Regions from separate parts of the Bacillus sp. EB106-07-01-XG149 genome, predicted to be linked through region 1. Evidence: a T-box and tRNA genes for the amino acid it is inferred to sense, from the RefSeq annotation. Region 1 holds a T-box; the other holds one or more tRNA genes.
The links. A T-box is a leader RNA that pairs with one kind of tRNA and senses whether it is charged. The one in region 1 lies ahead of ileS2 (isoleucine--tRNA ligase), so its partner is inferred to be a tRNA-Ile.
Positions count from the first base shown of each region.

Region 1 (7,798 bases):
TTCATTAACGTCTAACACTGGCTTTTGTTCCATTGTTACATCCTCCTTCAGTTTAAATCTTTGCAATAAAAAAACTCTTTGTGCCTGTGCACAAAGAGTCCTACACTTTCGTATGCCAAATTTGACATATGAAAGCCAAGACCCTTTGGCAGCCTCACAGGACTACATTTAAAAGGGCTTTACTTATCGTATATGCTTACTCGATCTTGTTGATCTGTCTCTTGCAAATCAACTTCGATACGCTCTTCACTTGATGTTGGAATGTTCTTTCCTACATAATCAGCGCGAATTGGTAGTTCACGATGACCTCTATCAACAAGAACCGCCAATTGGATTTGTGATGGTCTACCTAAATCCATAAGAGCATCCATTGCTGCTCGAACTGTTCTTCCTGTATATAATACATCATCCACCAGGATAACTTTTTTCTTCGTAATATCTACAGGGATATCAGAACCTTTTACAAGTGGTTCTTCATTTTTCGATTGTAGTGTTAGATCATCACGATATAACGTAATATCTAGCTCTCCAACTTCCATTTCTTTTCCTTCAATTTGACCAATTCGTTCTGCCAAACGTTGTGCAATAAAAATTCCACGAGTTTTAATTCCGACAAGAACACAATTATCGACACCTTTATTTCGTTCCACGATTTCATGACTAATTCGTGTTAAAGCGCGGCGAATCATTTGGTCATCTAAAACGACAGCTTTCTCTTGCATGCTCTACACCTCCAAGCTTTTTTTCTTGCGTGAGAGTAATGGTATAAAAAAAGTCCTCTCAGCGTGTGCGAGAGGACTTTTGAAAAAGGGTACAGCATACCCTATGTATTTCAAACCGTTACCTTCTCAACCTCACGGGGCTGTGTTAAAGGATCATTATTTAACTGTTGTCAGTATCTCAGTTTTCTTATGATTTGTCAATACTATTTCCGTAAAATATTTAATGCGTCTTCAAACACTTCTGGAATCGGTGCCTCAAACTGAATATATTCACCAGTACGAGGATGGTCAAACCCTAAAATACCTGCGTGAAGTGCTTGTCCATTCATGTCTAATGTTTTCTTCGGACCATACTTCGGATCTCCTGCAAGTGGATAGCCAATATATTTCATATGAACACGAATTTGGTGCGTACGTCCCGTTTCTAAGCGACATTCTACAAGTGTAAAATCTTTAAAGCGTTCTAACACCTGGAAGTGCGTAACAGCATTCTTACCATTTTCATCAACTGTCATGCTTTGACGTTCTTTCTTATCGCGACCAATTGGCGCATCGATCGTTCCTTTATCATGCGGAATCACACCGTGTACAATCGCTTTGTAACGTCTTGTTACTGTTTTTGCTACAAGTTGATTTACAAGTGACTCATGCGCCACATCATTTTTAGCAACCATTAATAGTCCAGATGTATCTTTATCAATACGATGCACAATACCAGGACGCATTACACCGTTAATACCTGACAGGTCTGTACAATGGTGCATAAGTCCGTTTACAAGCGTACCGCTTGTATGCCCTGGAGCTGGATGTACAACCATACCACGTGGCTTATTTACAACGAGTACATCTGCATCTTCATAATAAATTTCTAAGCCCATATCTTCTGCTTGGATATCTAACTCTTCTGGATCAGGAATCGTTACTGTAATTTCATCGTTTTCTTTAACTTTATAATTCACTTTTACCGATTTTCCATTAACTGTAACGACATCATCTTTAATCCATTGTTGTACTTGTGAACGTGACCATTCACTGTTTATTTCTGCAACGAATTTATCAATTCGCTCACTTTTTTGTTCTTCTGCAACTGTTACTTGTACTACTTCACTCATTCAATTACTCCTTCGTTTTCTTGCCTTCTAATAATGTTTGAATAATAATTAATACAACACCAATACATAATGCTGAATCAGCTATATTGAATACTGGATAGTTGTACGAGAAAATATACACGTGAATGAAATCCACTACTTCTTGTCTAAATACACGATCAATGAAATTACCAATTGCTCCGCCTAATATTAGACCTAATGAAATCCCTAGAAGTTTGTCTGTTTTCGCATATTTTTGCATATAAATTACAATAAATACTACAAAAACGACTGTAATAATGTAGAAAAACCACATTTTATTTTCTAAAATCCCCCAGGCAGCTCCTCTATTTCGATGTGATGTTATGTATAATACATTATCGATAATCGGAATGCTCGTACCCAATTCCATGTTCTTTACAATTAGCCATTTCGATATTTGATCGATGGCAATGACAAATAACGCTATTACATAATATATCATTTTCATTTCCCCCACAAAGACAGTGTACCTCAAAATTTTAGCATAGCTGCAACCTTTTCACAATGAACCTTTATAGAAGAATAAAATAAATTAAAAAAAGGTAATATAATATCGTTGTGCGCATTCATACATTTACTTTTTCATAGAAAAATTCATGAATGGTACGGGCAGTCGGCATCGTCTTCATTTGTTTTACCGAAATTGCTCTCCCCGTTTCTTCACAAATACCATACATATCTATTTCCATTTTAAATAATGCACGTTCTACATCTTTTAAGTCCTCTTTTATATCATGTAATAGGAGTTTTTTCTTTATCTCTTCCTTAATTTCATATCCAAGCTCTTCGCTAAACTCTGTATCATATTTGTGCATGACCTCTTTAGCTAGCCTCTCTTGTAACTCTTTTCGCATCAATTGCAATTCTTCTTTGATTTCCATATACATTTCATTCACGTGTACATTCCTCCCAGCTGCAATGTACGATTAGTGTGTCCGAAATTTCTATGCTTACCTCACACACATTTTTCCTTCATAGGAAAGAGAGTGGAAGTTATTTTAATATATCATCAATAAAAAAACTGACTGTACTTACGCACAGTCAGTTTTTTTATTATTTTACATAGTTTTCTTTAACAACTGTTGCACAACGCTCACATAATGTTTCATGTTCAGCGTCTTTACCAATTGTTTCTGAAACTACCCAACAACGTTCACATGTTTCACCAGTTGCTTGAGCAACAACAACCGCTGTATGCTCATACTTCGGCGCATCTGCTGGCGCTTCTTCCATCATACCACCAAGTTTATACTCAGAAACGATGAATAATTGCTTTAAGTCTTCGCTAATAGACTCTAACATAGTTTTCATTTCTACAGTCGGATATAGCGTAATACTTGCATTTAATGACTTACCGATTACTTTCTCATTACGAGCTACTTCTAACGCTTTTAATACGTCATCACGCAGCGTCATAAATGCATCCCATTTTGTTTTTAATGCTTCCGCACCATCTAATTGTACAGCTTCTGGCATATTAGTTAATTGTACACTTTCTTCTGTTACACCCGGAATATATGGCCATACTTCATCAGCTGTATGCGGTAAGATTGGTGTTACAAGTTTCGTCAATGCAACAAGAACATCATATAATACAGTTTGAATTGCACGACGCTCTTCATGGTTTGCACCTTCAATGTATAAAATGTCTTTTGCAAAGTCTAAGTAGAATGAACTTAAATCAATTGTACAGAAGTTATGAATTGCATGATACACAGCAGCGAAGTCGTATGTTTCATATGCTTCTTTTACTTTTGTAATTAAGTCATTTAATTTCACTAACATGTAACGATCTACTTCACGAAGTTCAGCTACAGCTACTGTATTTTCACTTGGCTTAAAGTCATCTAAGTTTCCTAATAAGAAACGGAATGTGTTACGGATTTTACGATACACTTCTGCTACTTGTTTTAAAATATCATCTGAAATACGTACATCAGATTGATAGTCAACAGAAGATACCCATAAGCGTAAAATATCTCCACCTAATTGATCCATAATTTTCTTCGGTACGACGATGTTTCCAATCGACTTACTCATTTTACGTCCTTCACCATCTAATACGAAACCGTGGCTTAGTACGCCTTTATATGGAGCTTTACCTGTTACAGCAACTGCTGTTGATAATGAAGAGTTAAACCAACCACGATACTGGTCAGATCCTTCTAAATATAAATTAGCTGGACGTTGTAAGTCTTCGCGCTCTTCTAATACTGCTTGGTGAGAAGAACCTGAATCGAACCATACATCCATGATGTCTGTTTCTTTACGGAATTCACCATTTGGGCTACCTGTATGTGTAAATCCTTCTGGTAATAGATCTTTCGCTTCACGCTCAAACCATACGTTAGAACCGTGCTCACGGAATAAATCTGCTACATGGTTAATTGTTTCATCTGTAATAATTGGATCACCATTCTCTGCATAGAATACAGGGATTGGCACACCCCATGCACGCTGACGAGAAATACACCAGTCACCACGGTCACGAACCATATTATGAAGACGAGTTTCTCCCCATGCTGGTACCCATTTTGTTTCCGCAACAGCTTCTAATAATTCTTTACGGAACGCTTCAATAGATGCAAACCACTGTGCTGTCGCACGGAAAATAATTGGTTTTTTCGTTCTCCAATCATGTGGGTATGAATGCGTAATGAATGTTAGTTTCAGTAACGCGCCTACTTCTTCTAATTTTTCTGTAATTGGCTTGTTAGCTTTATCATAGAATAAGCCTTCAAATCCAGGTGCTTCATTTGTTAATACACCTTTATCATCAACTGGGCAAAGTACTTCTAATCCATACTTTTTACCAACAACAAAGTCATCTTCCCCGTGTCCTGGTGCTGTATGAACACAACCTGTACCTGCATCTGTTGTTACGTGATCTCCTAGCATAACTAATGAATCACGATCGTAGAATGGATGTTTTGCAACTGTATACTCAAGTTCGCTACCTTTTACCGTTTTCACAACTTCAGCATTTTCCCACTCTAACGTTTTTGCAACTGTCTCAAATAGTTCAGAAGCAATAATATATTTTTCATCATCTACTTTTACAATAGCGTATTCAAGTTCTGGGTGAACAGAAATACCTAAGTTTGCAGGTAACGTCCAAGGTGTTGTTGTCCAGATAATGAATTTCTCATCACCTTCTAATACGTTCTTTCCGTCTTTTACAGGGAATGCTACGTAAATAGATGCTGATTTTTTATCTTGGTATTCAATTTCAGCTTCTGCTAAAGCTGATTCACTCGTTGGAGACCAGTAAACTGGTTTCTGTCCTTTATAGATATAACCTTTTTTCGCCATATCACCGAACACTTTAATTTGTTGCGCTTCATAAGCCGGCTCTAAAGTAATATATGGGTTATCCCAATCTGCACGTACACCTAAACGCTTAAATTGTTCACGTTGACGTTCTACTTGTTCATATGCATACTCTGCACATAACTTACGGAACTCAGCAACTGTCATTTCTTTACGCTTTACACCTTTATTTGTTAAAGCTTGCTCAATTGGTAAACCGTGTGTATCCCAACCCGGTACATATGGTGCGCAGTAACCAGTCATTGATTTATAACGAACAATAAAGTCTTTTAACACTTTATTTAATGCATGTCCCATATGAATGTCACCATTCGCATATGGAGGTCCATCATGCAGTACAAATAAAGGACGACCTTTCGTATGTTCTTGTACCTTTTCATAAATATTCATTTCAGCCCACTGTTCTTGCATTGCAGGCTCACGTTTTGGTAAATTCCCACGCATTGGGAACTCTGTTTTTGGCATTAGTAATGTATTTTTGTACTCCATGCTCAATTCCTCCTTACATGTATAAAAGAAACACTTAAAAAACGGAATAAAAAAGAGACCTTCTCATCCCAAAAAGGGACGAGAAAGTCTCCCGCGGTACCACCCTAGTAGATCCTATACGTATGTATACAATCCTCTTTATATTCTTAACGCGAATATACGCCTACGCTTACTCTATTTGTTCAGCGCGGAACTCCAGGGTGATATTCCCATTATCTCCTTATCCTGAGCTTACACCATCCTCAGTTCGCTATATAAGGTATGAAAAAGGTACTTATCCCTATCTTCGTTTTTCTTAATAAATATGTTGTTTAAAATTATATGTAATAATGAGAAAAACGTCAAGCTTACACTGTTTCTTCTTTTTTCAACAGTTCATCTACTTCGTCTTCTAACTCAATTAGTTTATCCCAATCATCGTTGTTTAACATTTCAAGCTGTGTTTCTAATAACATACGGAAACGAGTGCGGAATACTTTCGCTTGTTTCTTTAGCTCTTCAATATCAAAAGCAACTTTTCTTGATTTTACTAACGCTTCGTTAATAATACGGTCTGCATTCTTTTCAGCTTCACGTACGATTAATTTTGCTTCTTTTTGCGCATTACGTTTTACTTCTTCCGCTGCTTCTTGTGCAACGATGATAGATTTGTTTAACGTATCTTCAATATTAGAGAAATGATCTAACTTCCCTTCTAATTGCGCAACTTTTTCTTCTAAAGCTTTTTTCTCACGAATGACTAATTCATAATCTTTGATAATTTGATCAAGAAACTCATTTACTTGATCTTCATCATAGCCACGGAATCCGCGACCAAATTCTTTGTTATGAATATCTAATGGTGTTAACGGCACAACGCCACCTCCAAGTAGTTATCTAAATTTCCTCTTTCAATTATATCTTTTCTTCGACAAAATAGGAGGATTTCCTTCTAAAAAACCAATCATTTTAGTATACCATACAAAATTCTCCATTTGTCGCGCTTTGTTCTACCTTCTACAGAAAACAATTTACTTCGTCCATATCCTCTCACTGAAAAAACATCTCCTGAATAACATTCATAAGAAGTTTGCTCCACTGTTTTCCAATTAACTTTTACTAAACCATTTTTTATGAAAGGTTGTACTTTTTGTCTGGATATATGTAACATTTCAGCTAACATAACATCTAAACGAAGTGAAGAAACCGTTCCAGATTTCTCTCCCCACGTTTCTTGCATCTGTAGAATTTTTTCTCCTTGCACTGGTGATAAGGAGACTTTCACTTTCCCTATAGATTGTAAGTTCATCTCAATATAAGATACAACTTCTTTCGCGACTACAATTTGGGCACGATCTTCTTGAAGCAAAATATCACCACATTTTTCTCTCGTTAAACCAAGAGACATAAATGTACCTAATATTTGCCTATGTTCTAGCGTATAAAACTTGGAAGGATAGTCAATTTCCAATACTTCTACTTGAAATTCCTCTTCATTCACTTCTAGATAATCTGGATAAATGAGTGCTCTTTTACGCTCTGCATGAGGCGTTGCACCATCAAACTGTACCGCAACATCCCCTTGACCTATTACCATAGTGACAATTTGTTGTTGTCTTGGATCAAGGAAGTCTGTTAACTTCACTTGATGGTACTCCGCTGCTCGCTTCCACTCTAACACCTTATCCACAAAGACCTCTTCATCGGGTCTGAAATGTTCATAGATGCTCATGTATTTAACCTCTTACTATAAGAAATAGCGGAATATACTTACTAAACCATTCGTAGCAAGCTTTAACGCAAAAATCGCAACGAGTGGAGAGATATCAATCATACCAAGCGGCGGAATAAATCTGCGAAATGGTTCTAAATACGGTTCACAAATACGTGCAAGAATTTCTCCAAAAGTTGATTCCTTTGCACCAGGGAACCATGATAGAAGAATGTAAATAATAAGTGCCCACGAGTAGATCTCGATAGCAGTAATTAAAACGTTTAAAACTGTTACCATGGCGTATTACCACCTCTTTATATTTGTGTCTTCTTCTTCACCGAATAACTCTGAAATTGCACCAACAATATCTACATTTTCAGGGGTACACATAAATGTTTTCGGTCCTATTTTTTGAATGTCCCCGCCTATAG
Region 1 is NZ_JBYTDP010000002.1:216,851-224,648, forward strand. It holds gene uraA (uracil permease) at 1-33, opposite strand, end outside; gene pyrR (bifunctional pyrimidine operon transcriptional regulator/uracil phosphoribosyltransferase) at 180-722, opposite strand; gene AC3WTA_RS07070 (RluA family pseudouridine synthase) at 926-1,834, opposite strand; gene lspA (lipoprotein signal peptidase LspA) at 1,839-2,297, opposite strand; gene AC3WTA_RS07080 (TraR/DksA C4-type zinc finger protein) at 2,422-2,751, opposite strand; gene ileS2 (isoleucine--tRNA ligase) at 2,909-5,674, opposite strand; T-box leader at 5,746-5,970, opposite strand; gene divIVA (septum site-determining protein DivIVA) at 6,022-6,528, opposite strand; gene AC3WTA_RS07095 (YlmH family RNA-binding protein) at 6,618-7,385, opposite strand; gene AC3WTA_RS07100 (YggT family protein) at 7,401-7,664, opposite strand; gene AC3WTA_RS07105 (cell division protein SepF) at 7,671-7,798, opposite strand, start outside.

Region 2 (7,798 bases), 350 kb from region 1:
CTTTTTTATTCGTCATCTTGATCTCTATTTTTCTTTTTATTATCTATTTCATCTTTTGAAACTTCGCCATTTTCTACTTTTTTCAAATCAAAGTACGCGTCCATAATGTCACGGCTAATATATCCGTTAATACCTGATTTATCATCTACCCAAGGTACAACAACAGAAAATGCTACTTCAGGATCTTCAAGTGGCGCATAGCCTACTAACGTTAAGTTATATGTTTCTTTACGCTCACCGTTTGCCTTTCTACCAATCTCTTTATCTCCGCCATACACAGTTTGAGCTGTACCTGTTTTACCAGCAGCTTTATAAGGTGCACCTGCAAAGTATTTCGAAGCTGTACCACTAGACTCGTTAAATACTTGTCTAAATCCTTCCTGAACACGTTTAATTTGTGATTCAGGCATATCAATACGGTTTAGTACTTTCGGTTCCATTGAATGAACAACTTTTCCAGTTTCTTCTGGTTTCGCTGCCGGCTGACGAATTTCCTTTACAACTTGCGGCTGCATACGGTAACCACCATTTGCAATTGTTGAAACATATTGTGCTAATTGAAGTGGTGTATACGTATCGTACTGTCCAATTGATAAATCTAATAGGAAACCTGGCTGAGTTCCCTTACCTATTTGACCCGCAGATTCATTCGGTAAATCAATACCTGTTTTCACACCAAGTCCAAACTGTCCGAAATAATAACGCATCGTATCAAATGCTTTTTGTGGTATATCTAACGTACCACCTCTCACATATTGAACACCTGCGAGATTCATCGCTGTTTTGAACATATATACGTTAGAAGACATTTTTAACGCTGTCAGATCATTAATATACCCCATCGTCTTCCAAGAAGATTTTTTCGGCGTTCCTTTCAATACGATTGGTTCATCGAGTTGAACTGAACCTGGTTGAATCGCACCTGTTTGATACCCTGTAAGTACTGTCGCACCTTTTACAGTTGATCCCATCGGATAAGAACTTGTCATCGTTCCTAAGGCGAAATCTTGTACTTTCGTTTCGCCATTTTCATTCACTAACTGTTTCCCTGCCATAGATAAAACTTCACCATTTTTCGGATTCATCATTACAACGAATGCACGATCTAAAAGAGGTTGTCCCCCTTTATATTTCAATAAATTTTTAGTGATAATTTCTTCTACACGTTTTTGTAATTCCATATCGATTGTTAAGTTCAGGTCATTACCTCGTTGTCCTTGTGCGACATTAATCGTTTCTAAAATATTACCGTTTTTATCTGTAATATTTTTCACTTCTGCTTTCGTACCGTGTAGGCTATCTTCATATTGCTGTTCAAGATAACTTTTCCCTACGCGGTCATTTCGATTATAATCACGAACAAGATAGTAATCTAGCCTTTCTCTCGGTAACCCTTCATCAGACGTTGACACCCCGCCAAGTACACTTCGGAATAAATCATCATACGTATATTTTCGATCCCAATCAACATTCGTATCTACACCCGGTAATGCTGCTAGGTTTTCACTAATAATCGCATATTCTTCTGGTGTAGCATCTTTTTTTATAACTTGTGGTGTCATTGCATATCCGCCGTCCATTTTGCTTTTAATCGCTAGTATTTCTAAATCTTTTGCGGATAATTGATTCACTTCTTCTTCTGTCACGCGACTTCGTTGACGCTCATCTAATTCTTTATCGTCAATTTTTTTATCTTTTAACTCTTGACGATCTTTATTCGTAATTTTTTCTTTCGCTTCCTCTTTATGCATAGCAAGCCAATAATCTTTTTTATCACGATCTGTTAATTTATCTGTCGGTACTTCAATCAACTCTGCTAGCCTTTTCGCTGTTTCTAAACGAGCCTCTGCAGTTGATCCTTTCATTTTTGTAAATGTAATCGTACGAACAGCTGCATTATCTACTACAGCTCGCCCATAACGGTCAAATATTTTCCCACGTGGTACAGGATTACTTATCGTCGAGTTTTCTTTCCTCTCCACTTCATTCTTATATTCCTCACCGCGAACAATTTGTACATATCCAAGCCTTACAATAACCGCGGAGAACATTAAAAACACGCAGAAAAACAGCACGTTTAACCGAAAAGGAACGTGAGTCTTTTTCTTTTGTTGTTTCTGCTTCTTGCTCATACAAACCCCCTCTACCAACAGCTATGTAATGTGAAAGGGACACCTTCATACAGGTGTCCTCACTGCTGTCTTACATCTTTTTCTATTCTAGCATAAAACAACCGAGAAGTTAACCTTCTGGTTCTGTTTGATTCTGCGCAGTCGCTTGCGTTACAACACTTGTTTTACTCGCATTTTCCTCATCATATTTGACATTTTTAACTGCAAAATAAATAAGGAAATGTCCTGCACCTAAAATACATAATAAGTAAGGCAAACTTTTTTCAGGCGGAAAGAATAATACAGCACATAAAAAACTTAAAATCGAACAAATTCTTCCTGCATTTAACCATAATTCCCGGACAACTACATACTCTACACGCCACTCTCTCGCATTTTTCGCTCTGCCAATTACATCATATGTCATGGATCCGTACGGAACGAGCAAAATAGGGTATGCAACCGCAATACACGCTGCATAAATAAGTAATTTTGCGTATGTAACATTGAATATAACTAAAAATACGACAGCATATAAAATAATGCCTCCAAGCAAAATTGCTTTTTTCCGCCACTCTTTCTTTAACATACGAGTGACTAAGTAGTAACATACAAATGATACAGCAGAATTTACTAAGCTATATTTTCCTAAGGCGAGTTCGCTATCCGTCGCTAAATACACGTATACGGAAATCACAAAAATAAACGTTCCCTCTCTCAACCCTTGGAAAAAATGAGCACGTGTAATTCTTCCCCAATTTTTATCAATCTGCCGCTCTTTCAATACTTGTACAATTTCATACCGTCCTTCACATTCTCTCTTAGATACAAAAAAGCTTAAAATGACAGCAATTGCAAATAACAGTAACGAAAGAAAGAATATAACCGTATAGCCACTCCATTTTTCCATACGTGAAATTGTGTATCCAGCTGCTATCGGTCCAATCATGCCAGAGAAGGATGTAAGAAGTCCAAGAAACCCATTAAAGAAATCTCTTGTTTCTGGTTCTGTAATCTCAAATGTTAATAAGTTAAACGCGAGCCAGTAAAAACCATATCCGACTCCTAAAAGAGCCCCCATTAATAAAATATAGTGAGAAGCGCTTTTTCCCGCTACTAAAACAACGATAAAAAAAATAGCTAACGTGCCTACGCCTATTCGTAACAAGATTGAGCGATCAATACGCTTCGCTAATTTCCCACCTATAAGAAATGTGAGAGGCTGTAATACAACGCTGGCCAAATTATACAAGCCAAGATTCACATAATTTTGTGTTTGTTTCCATAAATAAATGTTAACAAACGTATTCGATAAAGAAATTGCGAGCGTGTATAAACCTCCAATAAGGAGCAACAACACTAAATCCCGATTCACTTCAACGTCACCAATTATATGTTTCCACTTCATACACAACTCTCCTTTACTTCATGTTCTAGTCTTCCAAAGACAAGCCCAATTATGTAAAAGGAAAGCATAGAAAAAAGCTAGGAGCATTCTCCTAGCTTTTTCTATCGTTATTACAATTATTTTGCTTCTTGGTAACGTTTTTCAGCAGCGTTCCAATCTACAACGTTCCAGAATGCACCGATGTAGTCAGGACGACGGTTTTGGTAATTTAGGTAGTAAGCATGTTCCCAAACATCTAAACCTACAACTGGAGTTTTACCTTCAGTTAGAGGAGAATCTTGGTTTGGCGTGCTTGTTACTTCTAGCTCACCATTGTTTACTACTAACCAAGCCCAACCAGAACCGAAACGAGTTGCGCCAGCTTTTGCGAATTCTTCTTTGAATGCATCGAAGCTACCGAATTTCGCTTCAATTGCAGTTGCAAGTTCGCCTACTGGTTGTCCGCCGCCGTTTGGAGATAAGATTGTCCAGAAGAATGTATGGTTAGCATGTCCGCCACCATTGTTACGTACTGCTGTACGAATTGCTTCTGGTACTTCGTTTAAGTTTGCAACTAATTCTTCTACGCTTTTGTCAGCTAATTCTGCATGACCTTCTAAAGCAGCGTTTAAGTTTGTAATGTACGTGTTATGATGTTTTGTATGATGGATGTTCATTGTTTCTTTGTCAAAGTGAGGCTCTAAAGCATCATACGCATAAGGTAAATTTGGTAATTCGTGTTTTGCCATTGTTATATTCCTCCCAGTTTATGTATTGCCACTTAAGTGACATACAACTTCATTCTACCCTAATTGCCATAGGGTGCAAACAAATAAATCACATTGTCTTGCTATCATTAACGTAGCAAAAATCCCACTTCTTTTCAATTAAAATGCTCATATATTCCGTAAAAAAAGCTCCCTTCTACAAGGAAGCTTCCCACTAACATAATAAACATGTGAAATGGATATGGACCCTGTAGGACTCGAACCTACGACCGGACGGTTATGAGCCGTCTGCTCTAACCAGCTGAGCTAAGGGTCCACAATTATGTATGTAACAACATATCAAATAAAGGAATTCCTATCAGATATATCCTTTAAGAAATGTAAGATAAATTTACCATATGGCAAAGAAAAGTGTCAATTGTATTTTTCTCATATAAAAGAAGAAAATTAATAAAAAGAAATTTAGTTATCTCCACTATATGTAAATATAATATATCTTGAGATTCTCTAGATTCCTACGTTACAATGATTTTATACATACATAAAGGAAGTGAATCTATGTCCATATTTACCCAATTAGCAAAAAGCGTATATTCGCCTAAAGATATGGCGCTATTCCGTTTTCAAAAAATCGGAAAAACCATTTTGTATATTATGCTACTTTGTCTAATCACTACTATTCCAAGAACATTCTTTTACGGTAGCTTTATTCAAGATAGTGTTACCATGGTAAATCAAGCAATCGAAAAAGATTTACCTGATTTTAAAATCGAAAACGGTGAACTAAAAGCAGATATTGAACAACCTATTCTAAAGGAAGAGGGAGATGCTCTTTTCGTATTTGATCCCAATACAACAGATATAGAAACATATCAAAACAAAACTGGTTTATTTATTTTAAAAGATAAAGTAGTTTCTATAGGAAATGGTCAAACACAAACATACTCCTATAATGATTTATTAGGGACATCTCTTGAGAAGAAAGATTTGCAAGATTTCATTTCTGTATTCGATAGTATTTATCCAATTTTACTAGCTGTTATCGGCGTGTTAGTATACCTATTCCAATTGTTTATTACTTTCTTAGGAATTACTTTACTTGCGTTTATTGGTTCTGCTATGAGCGGTCAACGTAAATTATCTTATAAGCAAGTATGGACGTTAACTGCGTACAGCTACACAATTCCAACAATCTTCTTTATGATTATGGATCTATTCAAAATTGTTGTACCTGGTTCAACATTCATTTATATCGCAGTTGTTTTAATTGTTCTTTACTTAACGATTAAAGAAGTTCCAAAACCGAAAGAAAAATAAGAACGAAAAAAAATGCCTAAATAGGCATTTTTTTTTTGGACAAGCATATATTCCTAGCAAAGGAGTGAAGAATATGAAGAGGTTAGGTATATTCTTATTCGTGCTTGTTCTTGGTTATATATTTTATTACGATATAAAAATCGGCACTTTACCGATGTTAAGTTCATATAAAAAAACAAATGCGGCCCAAACGATAAAACAAGAAAGTACAGATACAAAACAAAAGAAAGAGAACAAAGCAGAAAAAGAAACAGATGTAACTTATAAAACAATTGAAGTCAAAACAGGTGAGACAGTTCTTTCTATTACCGAACAAATTAATAAGAAAAAAATCCCTTCCATTGAAAAGGTAATTGATGACTTTAAACAACTAAACAAAAGTACATCTGCTACAAAAATACAAATTGGAAAGTCTTATAAATTCCCGTTATATCAATAAGCAATTACTTAATCCTTGTCAATTACATAAAGGCGCTGATACAATAGTAAAAGTGAAACCGAGCACTTCGGTTTCTATAGCCCTGTATCACGTATACTTTCATTGATATGAGGGACTAAATAAGAAACTTCTTTTATAAGGAGAGCGATCTATTCGTGAATGAAATGACTCATCGTACAAAAACACGTCCAGTTAAAGTCGGTAATTTAACAATTGGCGGTAATAATGAATTAATTATACAAAGTATGACAACAACAAAAACACATGATGTTGAAGCAACAGTTGCTGAAATTAAGCGTTTAGAAGAAGCTGGCTGTCAAGTCGTCCGTGTTGCTGTTCCAGACGAACGCGCAGCAAATGCTATTGCTGATATTAAAAAACAAATCAACATTCCACTTGTTGCTGATATTCATTTTGATTATCGCCTTGCTTTAAAAGCAATTGAAGGTGGCATTGATAAAGTACGTATCAATCCAGGTAACATTGGTCGTCGCCATAAAGTAGAAGCTGTTGTAAATGCAGCAAAAGAACGCGGTATTCCAATCCGTATCGGTGTAAACGCAGGTTCATTAGAACGTCACATTTTAGAAAAGTACGGATACCCAACTGCAGATGGTATGGTCGAGAGCGCCCTACATCACATTAAAATTTTAGAGGACTTAGATTTCCACGATATTATCGTATCTATGAAAGCCTCTGATGTTAACTTAGCAATTGAAGCATACGAAAAAGCTGCTCGTGCTTTTGATTACCCATTACATTTAGGTATTACAGAATCCGGAACATTATTTGCCGGAACTGTAAAAAGTGCCGCTGGTCTTGGCGCAATCTTAAATAAAGGCATCGGAAATACACTACGTATTTCATTAAGTGCTGACCCAGTTGAAGAAGTAAAAGTTGCGCGTGAACTATTAAAGTCATTCGGTCTTGCATCTAATGCAGCAACACTTATTTCTTGTCCAACTTGTGGTCGTATTGAAATTGATTTAATTAGCATCGCTAACGAGGTGGAAGAATACATCTCTACACTAAAAGTACCGATTAAAGTTGCAGTACTTGGTTGCGCTGTAAACGGTCCTGGTGAAGCTCGTGAAGCTGATATCGGTATTGCCGGTGCACGTGGAGAAGGATTATTATTCCGTAAAGGGCAAGTTGTTCGTAAAGTACCAGAAGAAATAATGGTAGAAGAACTGAAAAAAGAAATCGATGTAATTGCTGCTGAAATGGCTGCTGAACGAGAAAAAGAAAAAGAAAAAGAAAAAGAAACACAAGAACAATAAAAAGAAGGTTGCCACAATATTTGTGGGCAACCTTCTTTTTCACGTAAAAAAACTCGTCAGTTACGTAACCGACGAGTTCTTATTTTGCACATTTTGGACAACGGCCGTATATTTCAAACTTATGCCCGGTTACTTCATAACCGTTAAAATCTTTATTCATAAAATCCATCGGGCAGGAAGTAATCTCTTTCGTCCCCCCGCAATCTAAACAAATAAAATGATGATGATGTTCCATAATAGAACATGTAAAACGAAAATGTTTTTCACCATTTAATTCCGTTTGTTCTAAAACACCGATTTCAGCAAACACCGTTAAGTTACGATAAATCGTATCAAAGCTAAGACCTGGATAATCATCCTTCATATGCTCTAAAACGTCTTTCGCCGTTAAATAACGATTGTGAGCTGCAAATAACCTGAGCATTTCTTCCCTTTTCCCAGTATGTTTGTATCCTTTATCTTTCATTAGGCGTAAAGCTTCTGTTAGATTCATATCTATCCCTACTTTATGCAGTTTTTTTCTTTTTCCATAAAAT
Region 2 is NZ_JBYTDP010000002.1:563,020-570,817, forward strand. It holds gene AC3WTA_RS09030 (peptidoglycan D,D-transpeptidase FtsI family protein) at 6-2,132, opposite strand; gene AC3WTA_RS09035 (MFS transporter) at 2,242-3,519, opposite strand; gene sodA (superoxide dismutase [Mn]) at 3,636-4,247, opposite strand; tRNA gene AC3WTA_RS09045 (tRNA-Ile) at 4,469-4,542, opposite strand; gene AC3WTA_RS09050 (DUF1189 domain-containing protein) at 4,785-5,543, shown strand; gene AC3WTA_RS09055 (hypothetical protein) at 5,617-5,982, shown strand; gene ispG (flavodoxin-dependent (E)-4-hydroxy-3-methylbut-2-enyl-diphosphate synthase) at 6,147-7,262, shown strand; gene AC3WTA_RS09065 (Fur family transcriptional regulator) at 7,342-7,755, opposite strand; gene AC3WTA_RS09070 (metal ABC transporter permease) at 7,769-7,798, opposite strand, start outside.
Region 2: it encodes a tRNA-Ile, which carries the amino acid that the T-box ahead of ileS2 (isoleucine--tRNA ligase) is inferred to sense. The anticodon was not compared.